DNA from 2 places in the Trichococcus shcherbakoviae genome. Region 2 is predicted to be linked to the other one. Evidence: predicted binding sites of a transcription regulator. Region 2 holds the regulator's gene; the other holds the start of a gene.
The links. Region 2 encodes NrdR, which represses ribonucleotide reductase genes. Its sites were predicted from a motif close to ACACNATATATNGTGT; they were not measured.
Positions count from the first base shown of each region.

Region 1 (6,427 bases), 280 kb from region 2:
GCAAAACGAGCGGCCTACCGCCGAGAACGCGCCTACTCTGAAGAAATGGAATACTACTGATTCATTATCGGCTGATAGAAGCATTGAGAGGAGGTGAAAAATATATGAAAAAAGTCGTTGTATCTCTTTTGTTTGCATTCGTGTTGTTCTTCGGAGCACTACCGAATGTTGCTGCTGCAACAGAAAATGACATCATCGCAACTTTGGAAGCAACTAGTTTACCATCCAATTACGTGCAGCAAGCAAAAAATTATTTAATGGCCAACGATGTTACTGCTGAAGAAGCAGATCAAATCATTGTCCACATCAATAATGCACAAGCTGTCGTGAATGCACGCGGAGCGAACAGCGTGAATCAGCTCACTCAAGCTGATAAACAAGCCATCTTGGCCGAGCTTGTTGCAGCTGCTGCTATATTGGATATGACTGTTACTGTTACTTCAAAAGAAGTTGTTTTAAGTGATGCACACGGCACTGTTGTCGCTAGATTCCCGATAAATGGGAATGATGTCAAACAGACTGGGGCAAACAATCTTTACTTGGCAGGAGGAATCTCCTTGCTGGTAGCTGCAGCTGGAGCAGCTGTTGTTGCTAAAAAAAGATTTCAATTTGCAGTGGAAGCTTAAGCGTATGTCGCTGAGCTTGCATATGCTGTTGTGAAACACCCCCGCATAGACGAAGGCACCTTAATGGGCCTTCGCTATGCAGGGGTGTTTTTTTTGTTGTATGGGTCCGGTCCAAGGGCGCGGCTCTGATAACTCAGAATAGCCCTCCAGAAAAATCCCGATAAGCAGCCTTTATTTCAGTATAGAGATCTGGGTAGGCTTCACCCAAGGAGGACAGGATTCCGATCGCAAGCTGCGAGCTGTGGATCGTCTGGCTTTTGTGGACGCGGATATAGGAGACTTCCGCATTCAGGCTCAGCTTGGGGTAGAGTTCCTTTGCGACTTTAATGTCATGGACGGGATCGATATTTTGGCTCGTCCACACTTTCGAAATCGGAAAAGCCGTGAAGTCGCACGGCAGCGTATCGTATTCGGCACCGATAATCAGGAATGGGCGCGACTTGAAGGCGATTTTGTCCGTTTCAAGGTCATGATAGGCAAAACGGGTCTTCACGATGGCACCGATGTAGGCTTGCGTTTCGTTCATGGCTCCAGCACCTCCCCTTCGAAATCCTCCAACTCATCCAGATAAACATCAAAAATGGAATCGTAGATCCGCACTTTTTTCGCGTCTTCGCGGATGTCTGCAAGTTCCAGCAGTTTGGGTTCGGTTTCTTCCGCGGGGATTGCTGTTCTGCTGTTGCGCCAGGATGTTTCGCGGCGCGCCAAATCCGCCAGATACCAACCTTCATACTGCCCGTACGCAAAGACGATGCGGTCGAGGATGAACTGTTCGCGCTCCGTCAACTTTTTCATCTCCAACGGTTCGAAGGGATCGTAGCCTTCCTCGAAGAAGAAATGCAGTTCCGCCAGCACCGGTCCCTCTTCCCAGCCTTCAAAGCTTTCCTCGAATAGCGGCTCCCCTACCATAGCCAGACATTCCCGCTGCGCGAAATAGAGCATCGCCTGCAGCTTCAGCTCATTGTCGCCGAACCGGGCTGCCGTATAGTTTTCGTAGGAATAGACCAAATACTTCGCCAGCTGAATCAGCTTCGGCATAACGATTTCCCCTTTCCTGAATTCCCTTTTTGTTTCAGCACCCTTTTATTCATTTCTCAAAAAATTCTTGCCAGACTTCCGCCAAAAAGGCGCCCGCATCTGTCTGGACGGCCAATTGGAAGGTCAGCGACTGCGGCACGGGCGTCCGGTTCAGCAGGACGGCGTAAGGGCCATTGAAATAATGGACGAAGCTCGCGGCCGGGTAGACGGCCAGCGATGTGCCGATGACGACAAGCATGTCAGCTGCGCCGATCGCCGCAGTTGCGCGCTCCATCGCCTCCTCATTGAGCATTTCGCCGTAGAGGACGATATCGGGACGCACCATCCGGCCTTGGGGATCGCGCTGGATGCCATGCGCGTCCATGCTGATCGCGTTGGCATCAGCGGGTTCGGCCGTGTCGAACGTCCGCCATCTCGTCCCGTTGCCGTGCAGTTCGATGATTGCGCTGCTGCCGGCGGACTGGTGCAGATTGTCGATGTTCTGGGTGACGACGGTGACTTCTTTGCCTGTCTGCTCGAGATCCGCAAAGAAGCGGTGCCCGGCGTTCGGGAGCGCCTGCGAAAAATCGAAATGCGCTGCATAATTGCGGAAGAAAAGTTCGGGATACGTCTCCAGAAAACCGATGCTGAGCGTCTCCTCACCGGTGAAATGGCGGCCGCTCAATCTGTCGAACAGCCCGCCCGCCGAACGGAAATCCGGGATACCGCTCTCGGTGCTGATGCCCGCCCCAGTGAAGGCGACGATGCGTTTTGATTTGCGGATCATGTCCGCGAAGCGTTCTTTATCGTTCATGCTCGGGCTCCTTTCTTTTGTGGTTCTTTCTGCCTTTATTATAGCTTTCGCAAGGGCTGAGTGGTTACTGTTTCGCATTCTGGGTGGGACGGATTTGTTGGGGTGTTCGGCATTCAGTCTTTCCGCAACAGCCGACGACTCTATCCCGACGCACAACGCCCTATTCTTATTGGCCGATATATTATTACAAACGCATCCCCTTCCATCCGAATAACGTTTTCATCCGTTTGCACACTCCAACTTACTGACTGTTCCCCTTGATTTATCCGGTGAACAGAATTAACATATATGGTATGAGAAACAAACCGACAGCACAACATCTAGTGTTTTCGCCATAAATAAGGGAGTGATTACTGTGGATGCAACAAAGACCACATTTAAAGCAGGATTCGAAAAATTGAACAAGGACATTGAGCGGTTCCCGCATGTGTTTCCGATTACGGAGGATATGAACGTGACCTATGAGGGCGTGTCACGCCTCGTCATGTTGGATCGCTACTCCTATAAGGATTCCACCAAGGAGACCCTGTCCGAAGGCGATATCGTGATTCTGACTGTCAAGGAGGACCCGAAATATCCGGCCCGCGGAACAGGAACCGTCCTTTCCGTAAACCACAAGGAACAGACTGTCCGCATCAAAGTGTCCGAGGAATACCAACACAACATCGATGATTTCGAAGTCGAGGAAGGCGGCATCGTGACGCGCCGGATCCTGACGTTGGACAAACCGCTGGAGCTTTTCTACGAACAGATTGCGATGCGCAATGCGCATGGCCTGGCCGAGGTCGAAATCACGCCGGAACTTCGCCATGAAGCGTTCCTGAAATTCTACGAAGAACAGAAAGCCTTGAACTTCATCCCGGCTGGGCGCGTGCTCTACGGCGCCGGCTCCGGTACCGATGTCACCTATTTCAACTGTTACGTCATGCCTTTCGTGCCCGACTCGCGCGGCGGCATTTCCGACCACCGCAAAAAAGTCATGGAAATCATGAGCCGTGGCGGCGGCGTCGGCTCGAACGGTTCGACGCTGCGTCCGCGCCACACAATAGTGAAAGGCGTCAACGGCCGCTCTTCCGGCTCCGTTTCCTGGATGGACGACATCGCCAAGCTGACGCATCTGGTCGAACAAGGCGGATCCCGTCGCGGCGCCCAGATGATCATGCTGGCCGACTGGCATCCGGATATCTTCGAATTCATCATTTCCAAGATGCAGAATCCGCGCATCCTCCGCTACATCATCGAAAACTTCGAGGATGAGCAGATCCGCATGCTGGCGAAGGAAAAGCTGCATTTCACGCCGTTCTCTTCAAAAGACATCAACATGTACACAGGCATCGTCAACTACAAGCACATCCCAGGTCACGGCGGTTTTGACGCCTCGGTCATCCATGAAGCAGAGAAAAAACTGCGCGATGGCGGCACTTATACAGTCAACAATCCTGAGTTCCTGACCGGCGCCAACATTTCCGTCTGCATCACCGATGACTTTATGGATGCCGTCATGAGGAATGAAGAGTATGCGCTGCGTTTCCCGGATGTCGAACACTACGACGCGGACGCGATGGCGCACTATGACGCTGAATGGACCAACTGCGGCGATGTCCGCGAATGGGAAGCTACCGGCAACGCTGTCCGCACCTACCGGACCGTCAAAGCCCGCGAATTGTGGAGGCTGATCAATGTCTGCGCGACTTACGCGGCAGAGCCTGGCATCTTCTTTATCGACAACGCCAACAAGATGACGAATGCGGTAGCCTACGGTCAAAAAGTTGTCGCCACCAATCCTTGCGGGGAGCAGCCATTGGCAGCCTATTCCGTCTGCAACTTGGCCGCAGTCAACTTGGCCGAAATGGTCAACAAGGACCTGCAGATGGTCGACTTCGCCAAATTGGAACAGACCGTCCGCACCGGCATCCATATGCAGGACAACGTCATCGACTCCACCCCTTACTTCCTGGAGGAGAACAAAAAACAAGCGCTCGGCGAACGCCGGATTGGCTTGGGGATCATGGGCTTGGCGGATATGCTGATCTATTGCGGCGTCCGCTACGGTTCACTGGAAAGCCTGCAGCTGATCGATCAAGTCTTCGAAACGATCGCAGTGGCGGCCTACGAGGAAAGCATCGAGTTGGCGAAGACGCGCGGCAGTTTCCCGTTCCTGGTCGGACAAACCGGAAAAGAGACGCAGATCCTGCGCGAGCGTTTCATCAACACTGGCTACATGAAAAAAATGCCTGAGCATGTCCGTGAAGGCGTCCTGAAATACGGCATCCGCAACTCACATCTGTTGACGGTGGCGCCTACCGGATCGACAGGCACGATGGCCGGCGTTTCAACCGGTTTGGAGCCCTACTTCTCGTTCACGTATTACCGCAGCGGCCGTCTCGGCAAATTCATCGAAGTGAAGGCGGATATCGTCCAAGAATATCTGGATCGTCATCCCGATGCCGATCCGAACCAGTTGCCTGATTATTTCGCGACAGCCATGACGCTTGCCCCTGAAGAGCACGTCGATGTGCAGACGACGATCCAGCGCTGGGTCGACAGCTCCATCTCGAAAACGGTGAATACGCCGAAAGGCTATACCGTCGATCAAGTCGAGAAAATCTACGAACGCCTTTACCTGGGCGGAGCCAAGGGCGGTACGGTCTACGTCGACGGCAGCCGCGATTCGCAGGTGCTGACGCTGAAAGCCGAAGAAAACGTTTGGGATGACGAAGCCAAGCTTGAGGAAGAGAAAGAGCACGTCAAAATCAACAAGGACAAGACTTTCCTGGTTGATTCGATAGCCAATCTCACGTCCACCGATGTCACAATCGGCAACGAAATCGGCGACACCTGCCCGATCTGCCGACAAGGTACGGTCGAAGATCTGGGCGGCTGCAACACTTGCACCAATTGCGGCGCGCAGCTGAAATGCGGCTTATAAACTGATCAAATGAAGAAGAACCCGTCTGATTTTTGGACGGGTTCTTCTTTGTGGTTTGCCGACAATCATGCTTTTCTGCTTGGCTTGCGCTTCGGTTGTCCGATAAACGCATAGTATCGGACAACCGCGTCGCGTTTGAAGCGCTACTTGTCCGATAACCATAAAATATCGGACAACCGCATAGCACTTAGAGCACTATTTGTCCGATAACCGCAAAGTATCGGACATCCGCCGTATACATCAGGCGCTGCTTGTCCGATAAACGCATAGTATCGGACAAGCACAAAAAAGAGCTGCCAAATGCGGCAGCTCCAGTCTTTAGTTTCATTCTTTCCCGGTGTTCGAAGGTTCCGGCTTGCCGGCCTCCAACAGTACCCGGTCACGGATTGCGAAGAAGGCCACGACCATCAGCAACGCGCCTGATACGGCCATCAGGATTTCGATCGCCATCCGGTCCGCAAGCGGTCCGAAGATCAGCATCCCCAACGGCATCATCGAACTGGAGACCATGCTTTGGACACCGAAGACCCGGCCGAGGAAATCTTCCTCGATCTTTTCCTGCAGCAGCGTCATGCTCGGCGCGTTCAGCAACGGGATGACGAGGCCGACGAGACCCATCAGGAAGAGGTAGATCCAGAAATTCGGGATGACACCCATCCCGAAAGTGCACAGGCCCATGGCTCCGATCGCAAAAGCGATGGAATGGATCCGGTTCTTGAAGCCGCCCCATGAGGCGATCCAGAGGCCGCCGCCTATCATCCCGATGAAAAAGGCGATTTCGATCGCCGTCAAGCGCCAGACGTCGTCGCCGAACGAGCGCGCCACCTGCAAAGGGGAAAGGAACGACACCGGAGCGGCCATCAAGAAGGCAAGCGAAAAATAGAGGAACAGCCTTTTGATGAAGGCGTGATTTTGGATGTAGCGGAAGCCGAGCTTCATGTCCTGCAGGTAATTGCTGACCTGTTCCTGGCTGGCTTTTTCATGCGTCGGGACTTTCAGCAGGAACACCATGATGGCGATCGCCAAAGCCGCTGTAACGAT
Region 1 covers NZ_OY762653.1:2,290,203-2,296,629, reverse strand. The annotation lists gene ACKPBX_RS10985 (hypothetical protein) at 1-60, shown strand, start outside; gene ACKPBX_RS10980 (hypothetical protein) at 105-626, shown strand; gene ACKPBX_RS10975 (hypothetical protein) at 760-1,152, opposite strand; gene ACKPBX_RS10970 (Panacea domain-containing protein) at 1,149-1,664, opposite strand; gene ACKPBX_RS10965 (NAD-dependent protein deacylase) at 1,714-2,613, opposite strand; gene ACKPBX_RS10960 (vitamin B12-dependent ribonucleotide reductase) at 2,813-5,386, shown strand; gene ACKPBX_RS10955 (MFS transporter) at 5,711-6,427, opposite strand, start outside.
Region 1: a site for NrdR is predicted at 2,769-2,784, ahead of ACKPBX_RS10960 (vitamin B12-dependent ribonucleotide reductase). Genes of this name have one in related genera too.

Region 2 (6,427 bases):
TGTGATCAATTCGACTTTGTAAGGGTCGTTTGCGAAGATTTCCAATGCTTCCGCGCGGCTCACTTCACGTCTGACGATCGGATAGTTCGCCTTCACGATGTTCATCATTTCCGCTTCGACTTTCGGTAAGTCCTCTTCGGCAAGCTGCACTTCCATATCGGTATCATAGTAGAAACCAGTTTCGATCGCTGGGCCGACACCGAAATGGATTTCAGGGAACAAGCGCGTCAAGGCGTGCGCCATCAAGTGGGCAGTCGAGTGGCGCAGGATACCCAATCCGTCTGCGTGATCCGGTGTCACGATTTCAAGCGAACCATTCGTCTCCAATGAACGGGTGAAATCCACCAATTCCCCGTTGAATTTCCCTGCCAAAGCCTTTTTGGCCAGGCTGTTGCTGATGCTTTTTGCTACTTCTTCCACTGTTACGCCGGCTTCGAATACTTTTACGGCGCCATCAGGAAAAGTGATTTTGATTTCTGACATGCTGATTCCTCCAATTAATTAAATTCTGTACGTACGGTGAAGATAAGAAATGCTGAACGGGTTCGTACAGCCCTGAAAGAAATTTAGGAAATCGTGCCGACTGAGCATCGTAGAGCGCAATAGGTACGATTTATCTAATTTCCGAAGGGCTAACCCGTGAAGCTGGACAACTTTTTTAGATGAATGAACTTTTGTGTAAATTCATTCATGTTAAAAAAGGCAATAAAAAAAGCCCATCCCCAGCTTGTGCCGGAAATGGGACGTGTCTACGTGGTTCCACCCAAATTCAAAGAGTGCGACAGGCATCCGCTTAAGATTCTGTCTCATCCTTACTTGAACGCGATAACGAGCGTACCGTTTCCCCCTACTGCAGTTTCAGGGAATCTCTCGAAAGGGGTCGATACATGATTGATTAGGATGTTCCACCAAGCCATCCCTCGCTAAAAATCAGTTCATCCATCGGTGTCTTTCTCATCGATTTGTCTTTCGTTTCATCTGTAGTCCATTTAAACACAAAAAACAATTGTTTTCAAGTTTAAAATAAGAAAAGCTGAACGGGTTCGCTTAGCCCTGATTAAGGAAACACTGTGACCTAAACGGTCAAGTACTCTGATGTCACAGTGCGACATCAGAGGGCCTCACTACGAGACCAGTTGGATGGCCTGATGACAGGACTAAGCGATTGAAATCGCAAGAGTCATGACAATTTAGGAAATCGTGCCTACTGCTCGAAGCGGCGGTTCTTCCCGGTCATAGGAATCTCGCGCGATAAGAAGCGGATCCGCTCCATCAGACGTTTCGCCTTCATCGGCTCGTCATCGCCCCGGTTGCCCATGCGCAAATGCTCCTCCAACTGCTGCATCGTAAAGTTGGAACTGAAGAATGTCGGCAAGTCTTCCTGCATCCGGTACTGGAGGATGACGCCGAGCACTTCATCACGGATCCAGGTGGAATTGGCTTCCGCTCCGATGTCGTCCAACATCAGGATCTCCGCCTTCTTCACGGCATCGATCTTTTCGTTGACCGTGTTGCTCTGGATCGCCTGCTTCATCTCCATCGTGAAGGTCGGGTAATGCATCAGTGTCGTCAGATGGCCACCCATCGCCAATTCATGCGCAATCGCACCCAACAGATAGGATTTCCCTACTCCGAATGGACCATAGAAATAAAGCGCTTGGTGATGCACTTTCGGATTCCCATTGAATGAATCAATGAAATTCAACGATTCCAGAATGGCCGGCATCCGCTCGTTCGATTGGACAAAGCGATCCAATGTCGCCGTGCGGACATCCTTCGGCATCGACATCGAATGGACGCGGCTCCGCAATTCCTTTTCTTTTTCCTTTGCCATCGTCTCGTCCGTCGGTGTGTAGACGACATCTATGTAACCGGCATTCAATACAAGGTGTGGCTCATAGCCTGGATTCTGCGATTCTTTCCCCAGCTTGATCTTCTCTTTTTCCTGCACATATTCGTGCAATTTTGAATAACTTCTCTCGACGATTTCCCGCGTCAGGCGTTCTTCGTGTTTCTGGAAGAACGCTTGAACATCGGCATCCTTCATGATTGTGTCGATCATGCCTTTGTAGCGTTGGCTGATTTCGGGATTATTCATATATTTGTAGAATGCTCTTCCGATATGATCCATCACTCATCCCCTGCCTTTCCGCTACTCTTTAATTTTTTGATGCGTTCATTCAGTTTTTGTTGCGCTTCCGGCGTCAGCGGTGTTTCCACAACCGACTTATGTTCCTCTTTAGCCCAATCCGGCAAGTTTTCTTTCTTGCGCGCCACCGTTTTCCCATAATTCTTTGCGGTCGTTCGGCTGGCTGCCCGCTTCTCCGCTTTCGCTTTCATCTCGCCGGCGAATTGCTTCGCTTTCGCCAACGCTTTTTCGGGCGAATCGACGCCGTCCTGCAGCCAATCGTTTGCGATGGCTTCCACATAGGCCTTGGAAAGATGCGGATTGTTGAGGATGACCAACACATAGTGCGTCAATACGTTGAGCACACTCGGTTTGAAATCAGCCTTTTCCATCAGCGTACGCAGCAATTGCGTCTCCGAGGCGGTCACGATGCCGCCTTTCTGCTTTTTGATGCTGGTCAAAAATTGATGCGGCGTCAATTGTTCGCACGCCTTGATGAACGAGATCTCTTCACTGGAAAAGCGCGCCTGAATCAATTTTTGTTCCCGGCCTTTTTCAGTATCTTTAGCCAGTTGGATGCTCTGGGTGACTTTGTCCTTTACTTCCAACCGGGTGCTGTGTCTCTGTTCATAGGCATCGGATACAATTTTTTTGAGCGCTTCTCCATCCACTTTGCCTGATTCGATGTCAGCGGCCTCCAGAATGAACTGGGCCATCTGCAGTTCGTCGCAACCATACAGCGTGTAGAGGATAGTGATCGTGTGCTCCAATTCCTTTGTGATGGATTCACGTTTGACGAATTGCTTGTTCAACAGCTGCCGGAAAAACGAGAAGTCAAACCCATCGTTCTCGATCACGGGCAGGCTTGCCGCGTTATCCCCCAACAACGTATTATCGTTCTGCCTCATCCGCGCTTGCTCCGTAAAGGCACTTTCCGAGAAAGAAAAAACATCCAAAAAGGACTTGGTGATATTTTCCGCATTTTTTACGTCGCGGACTTGCCGGCTGAACCGCTGTTGCAACTCGCGGTATTTCCTTTCGCCGACTTTTTCATATAACAGCAACCCCATCAGGTCATCACTGAAAAAAGCATGACTGGACAGCGGCTGCTGCAATTCGTATAGGTACTGCTTCTCAGGCTCGTTTACCAGAAATGTCTTCAGCAAACCGATCCCTTCCAATTTCACGCGCGCTTGATAGAACTCTTGGATTCCGCTGTTCGATAGAGCCAATAATTCGGTGTGAAGCAACTCCTTGCTCCAATAGCTCTCCTGCGGAATCTCCGCAAGCAGCGTCAAATAGAGGCTGAATGCTTGCGGCCCGATGATGGGCTGATACAATTGGGTCAGGATTTTGCGGTCCACATCGGAAATCAAGTTCGTCTGGCTTGCTCTGAAAGGATCCTTAGGACTTATGTTTTGCCATGGATAGCTCATTGTTCATTGTCTTCCTTTCCGGGGGCTGCCTCGTTCGGAGGAGCATCGGATGGTTGGATGTCTGAAGCTTCAGCAGCCGCTTGTTCGGCTTTTTTCTTCTCCATGTTCTTCAATTCATCAAGGAAGGTTTTCCGATCCGAAAATTGGCGGTAAACACTTGCGAAACGGATATAGGCGACGTCGTCTATTTTGGATAACTTATCCATGACGTATTCCCCGATGACGATGCTGGATACTTCATTTTCTCCAAGCGCTCGGATTTCGGCTTCCACCTCATTGACGACAGTCTCCAGTTGTTCGAGGGCGATCGGCCGTTTTTCGCAGGAGCGGATCAATCCCCGCAACAACTTTTCACGGCTGAACTCTTCGCGCGCGCCATTTTTTTTGATGACAAGCAACGGCGTTTGCTCGATCCTTTCGAATGTAGTGAAGCGGAAATGGCATTGTTCGCATTCGCGACGGCGGCGGATGGCTTTCCCGTCATCAGCCGGACGACTATCGACAACACGCGATCCGTGATAGTGACATTTTGGGCATTGCATCGGCTTTCCCCCTTTTCTTTCCTTTATTATCGCTTCATTATAACATACTTGTGGCTCAAAAACCTTGAAAAGATGGTCTTTCCGAGACCATCAGGCTAGGCGGAAAGATGTCCATGCAGCCATTCGTTGACTTGTTTTTCAGTTTCTTCGATCGTCCTGGAATTGTCGATGACAAAGTCCGCCAGCTCTTTTTTCTTTTCGATCGAAAGCTGACTTTGCATTCTCCGGGTGGCTTCCTCCGCATCCAAATGATTGCGGCTCATCAGCCTTTGCAATTGCAGCTCTTCCGGAACATAGACGACCATCACGGCATCGCAGCTGTCCTCATACCCGCCTTCGTACAGCAATGGAATATCCAGCACGATCAAATTGTGCCCTTCCGAAATATAGCGTTCTTTTTCTGCCTGTATCCAATCATTGATGCGCTCCTTCAGCAACACATCCAGTTCTTTACGCTTCTCCCTATCCGAAAAGATCAGCGTTCCCAAACGTTTGCGATCCAGCGTGCCATCAGGCAGCAGATAGGCTTCCCCAAAATGTTCGATGATGTCCGCTAACCCCGGCGCACCCGGAAGAACGACAGCCCTTGCTCCCAAGTCTGCATCGACAACCGGAATGCCCGCAGACAAAAACAGCTTCGCTACAGTCGATTTCCCTGTAGCGATGCTTCCTGTAAGACCCAATATATAACTCATGTTCGTTTATCTCGCCCCTTTGTACGCAACGTCGGTGATGTCTGCTGCCTTCGAACGCGTCTTCGACAGTTGTTGACAATGCGGACAATAATGCGTCCCTCTCTGTGCAACCCTTATTTTTTCGATCGGATGGCCGCAGTTTGGACAAGGTTGTCCGGTCTGTCCGTAGACGGCAAGGGAGACTTGGAATTTACCTGCCTCACCCAACGTGTTTTTGTAGGTCCGGATAGTCGACCCTCCGGCTTCCACCGATCTGCTGATCACATCGATGATGGCTTCCTGCAGTCTTTTGGCTGCAGCCGGCCCGATTGTGTCGGCTGCTTGAAGGGGATGGATTCTGGCTTGGAAAAGCGACTCATCCGCATAGATATTTCCGACGCCGGCAACAATGTTCTGGTCAAGGATGACCGCTTTGATCGCCCGATGCGACTTGGCAAGATCTTTCTTGAACTTGCTCAATTTGAAGAAATCCGCGGTCGGTTCCGGCCCCATCTTTTGGAAAGGTTCATAATCATCCCGCTTTTCGATCGGCAACAGCGTGAATTTGCCGAACTTGCGCACGTCAAGGTAACGCAATTGGCGGCCATCGGCGAGATAAAAAATGACATGGGTATGCTTTTTGATCGGTTCACCGGATTCGCTCACCTCATATTTACCTTCCATCCGCAGATGGGAAATCATCGCCCAGTGGTCCAACAAGAAAATCAGATACTTGCCGCGGCGTTCGATGGTGTTGATCTGTTCCCCCCGCAGGACCGTCTTGAACCGTTCAGTGGAGAAAGGCGGCGTGATCATACGATCCCAAAAGACGGCTACATCTATGATAACGGCTCCTCCGACAAGGTTAACGAGCCCCTTGCGGATGGTTTCTACTTCTGGCAATTCCGGCATAAGCAGCCCCCTTTCTTTTTATCAGATTGTTCCTTGTTTATTTTGCTTCATACCAGCTGTCGCCGAAATTACTGTCCACTTTAAGCGGCACAGCCAAGGAGACAGCATGCTCCATGATTTCCGGCACCAATTTTTCCAATACCGGAATTTCTTCTTCCGGGCATTCGAAGATCAGTTCATCGTGAACCTGCAGCAGCATGTTCGCTTGAAGACCTTTTTCCTTGAGGACTTTATCCATCCGGACCATCGCAACTTTGATGATATCTGCGGCAGTGCCTTGGATCGGCGAATTGATGGCAGTCCGTTCCGCAAAGGAGCGCAGATTGAAGTTGCGGTTATGGATGTCAGGCAGGTAGCGGCGTCTGTGGAATAACGTTTCGACATAACCGTTCTCTTTCGCTTCTTTGACGATGTCCTCCATAAATTGCTTCACACCTGGATATTTTTCGAAATAACGGTCAATGAATTCTTGAGCGGCTTTTCGGGTGATGTTCAGGTTTTGGGACAACCCATAGTCGCTGATTCCGTAAACAACGCCAAAATTGACGGCCTTCGCTTGTCGGCGCAGATTGGCGGTGACGTCTTCCGGTTTCTCGATGCCAAAAACACGCATTGCGGTCGAAGTATGGATATCCTGGCCTTCCAGGAAAGCTTCGCGCAGATGCTCATCCCCGGAAATGTGCGCCAGCACACGCAATTCGATCTGTGAATAGTCGGAGGCGAACAGCTTCCAAC
Region 2 covers NZ_OY762653.1:2,574,598-2,581,024, reverse strand. The annotation lists gene thrS (threonine--tRNA ligase) at 1-483, opposite strand, end outside; gene dnaI (primosomal protein DnaI) at 1,205-2,131, opposite strand; gene ACKPBX_RS12200 (replication initiation and membrane attachment family protein) at 2,131-3,564, opposite strand; gene nrdR (transcriptional regulator NrdR) at 3,561-4,106, opposite strand; gene coaE (dephospho-CoA kinase) at 4,202-4,801, opposite strand; gene mutM (DNA-formamidopyrimidine glycosylase) at 4,808-5,692, opposite strand; gene polA (DNA polymerase I) at 5,730-6,427, opposite strand, start outside.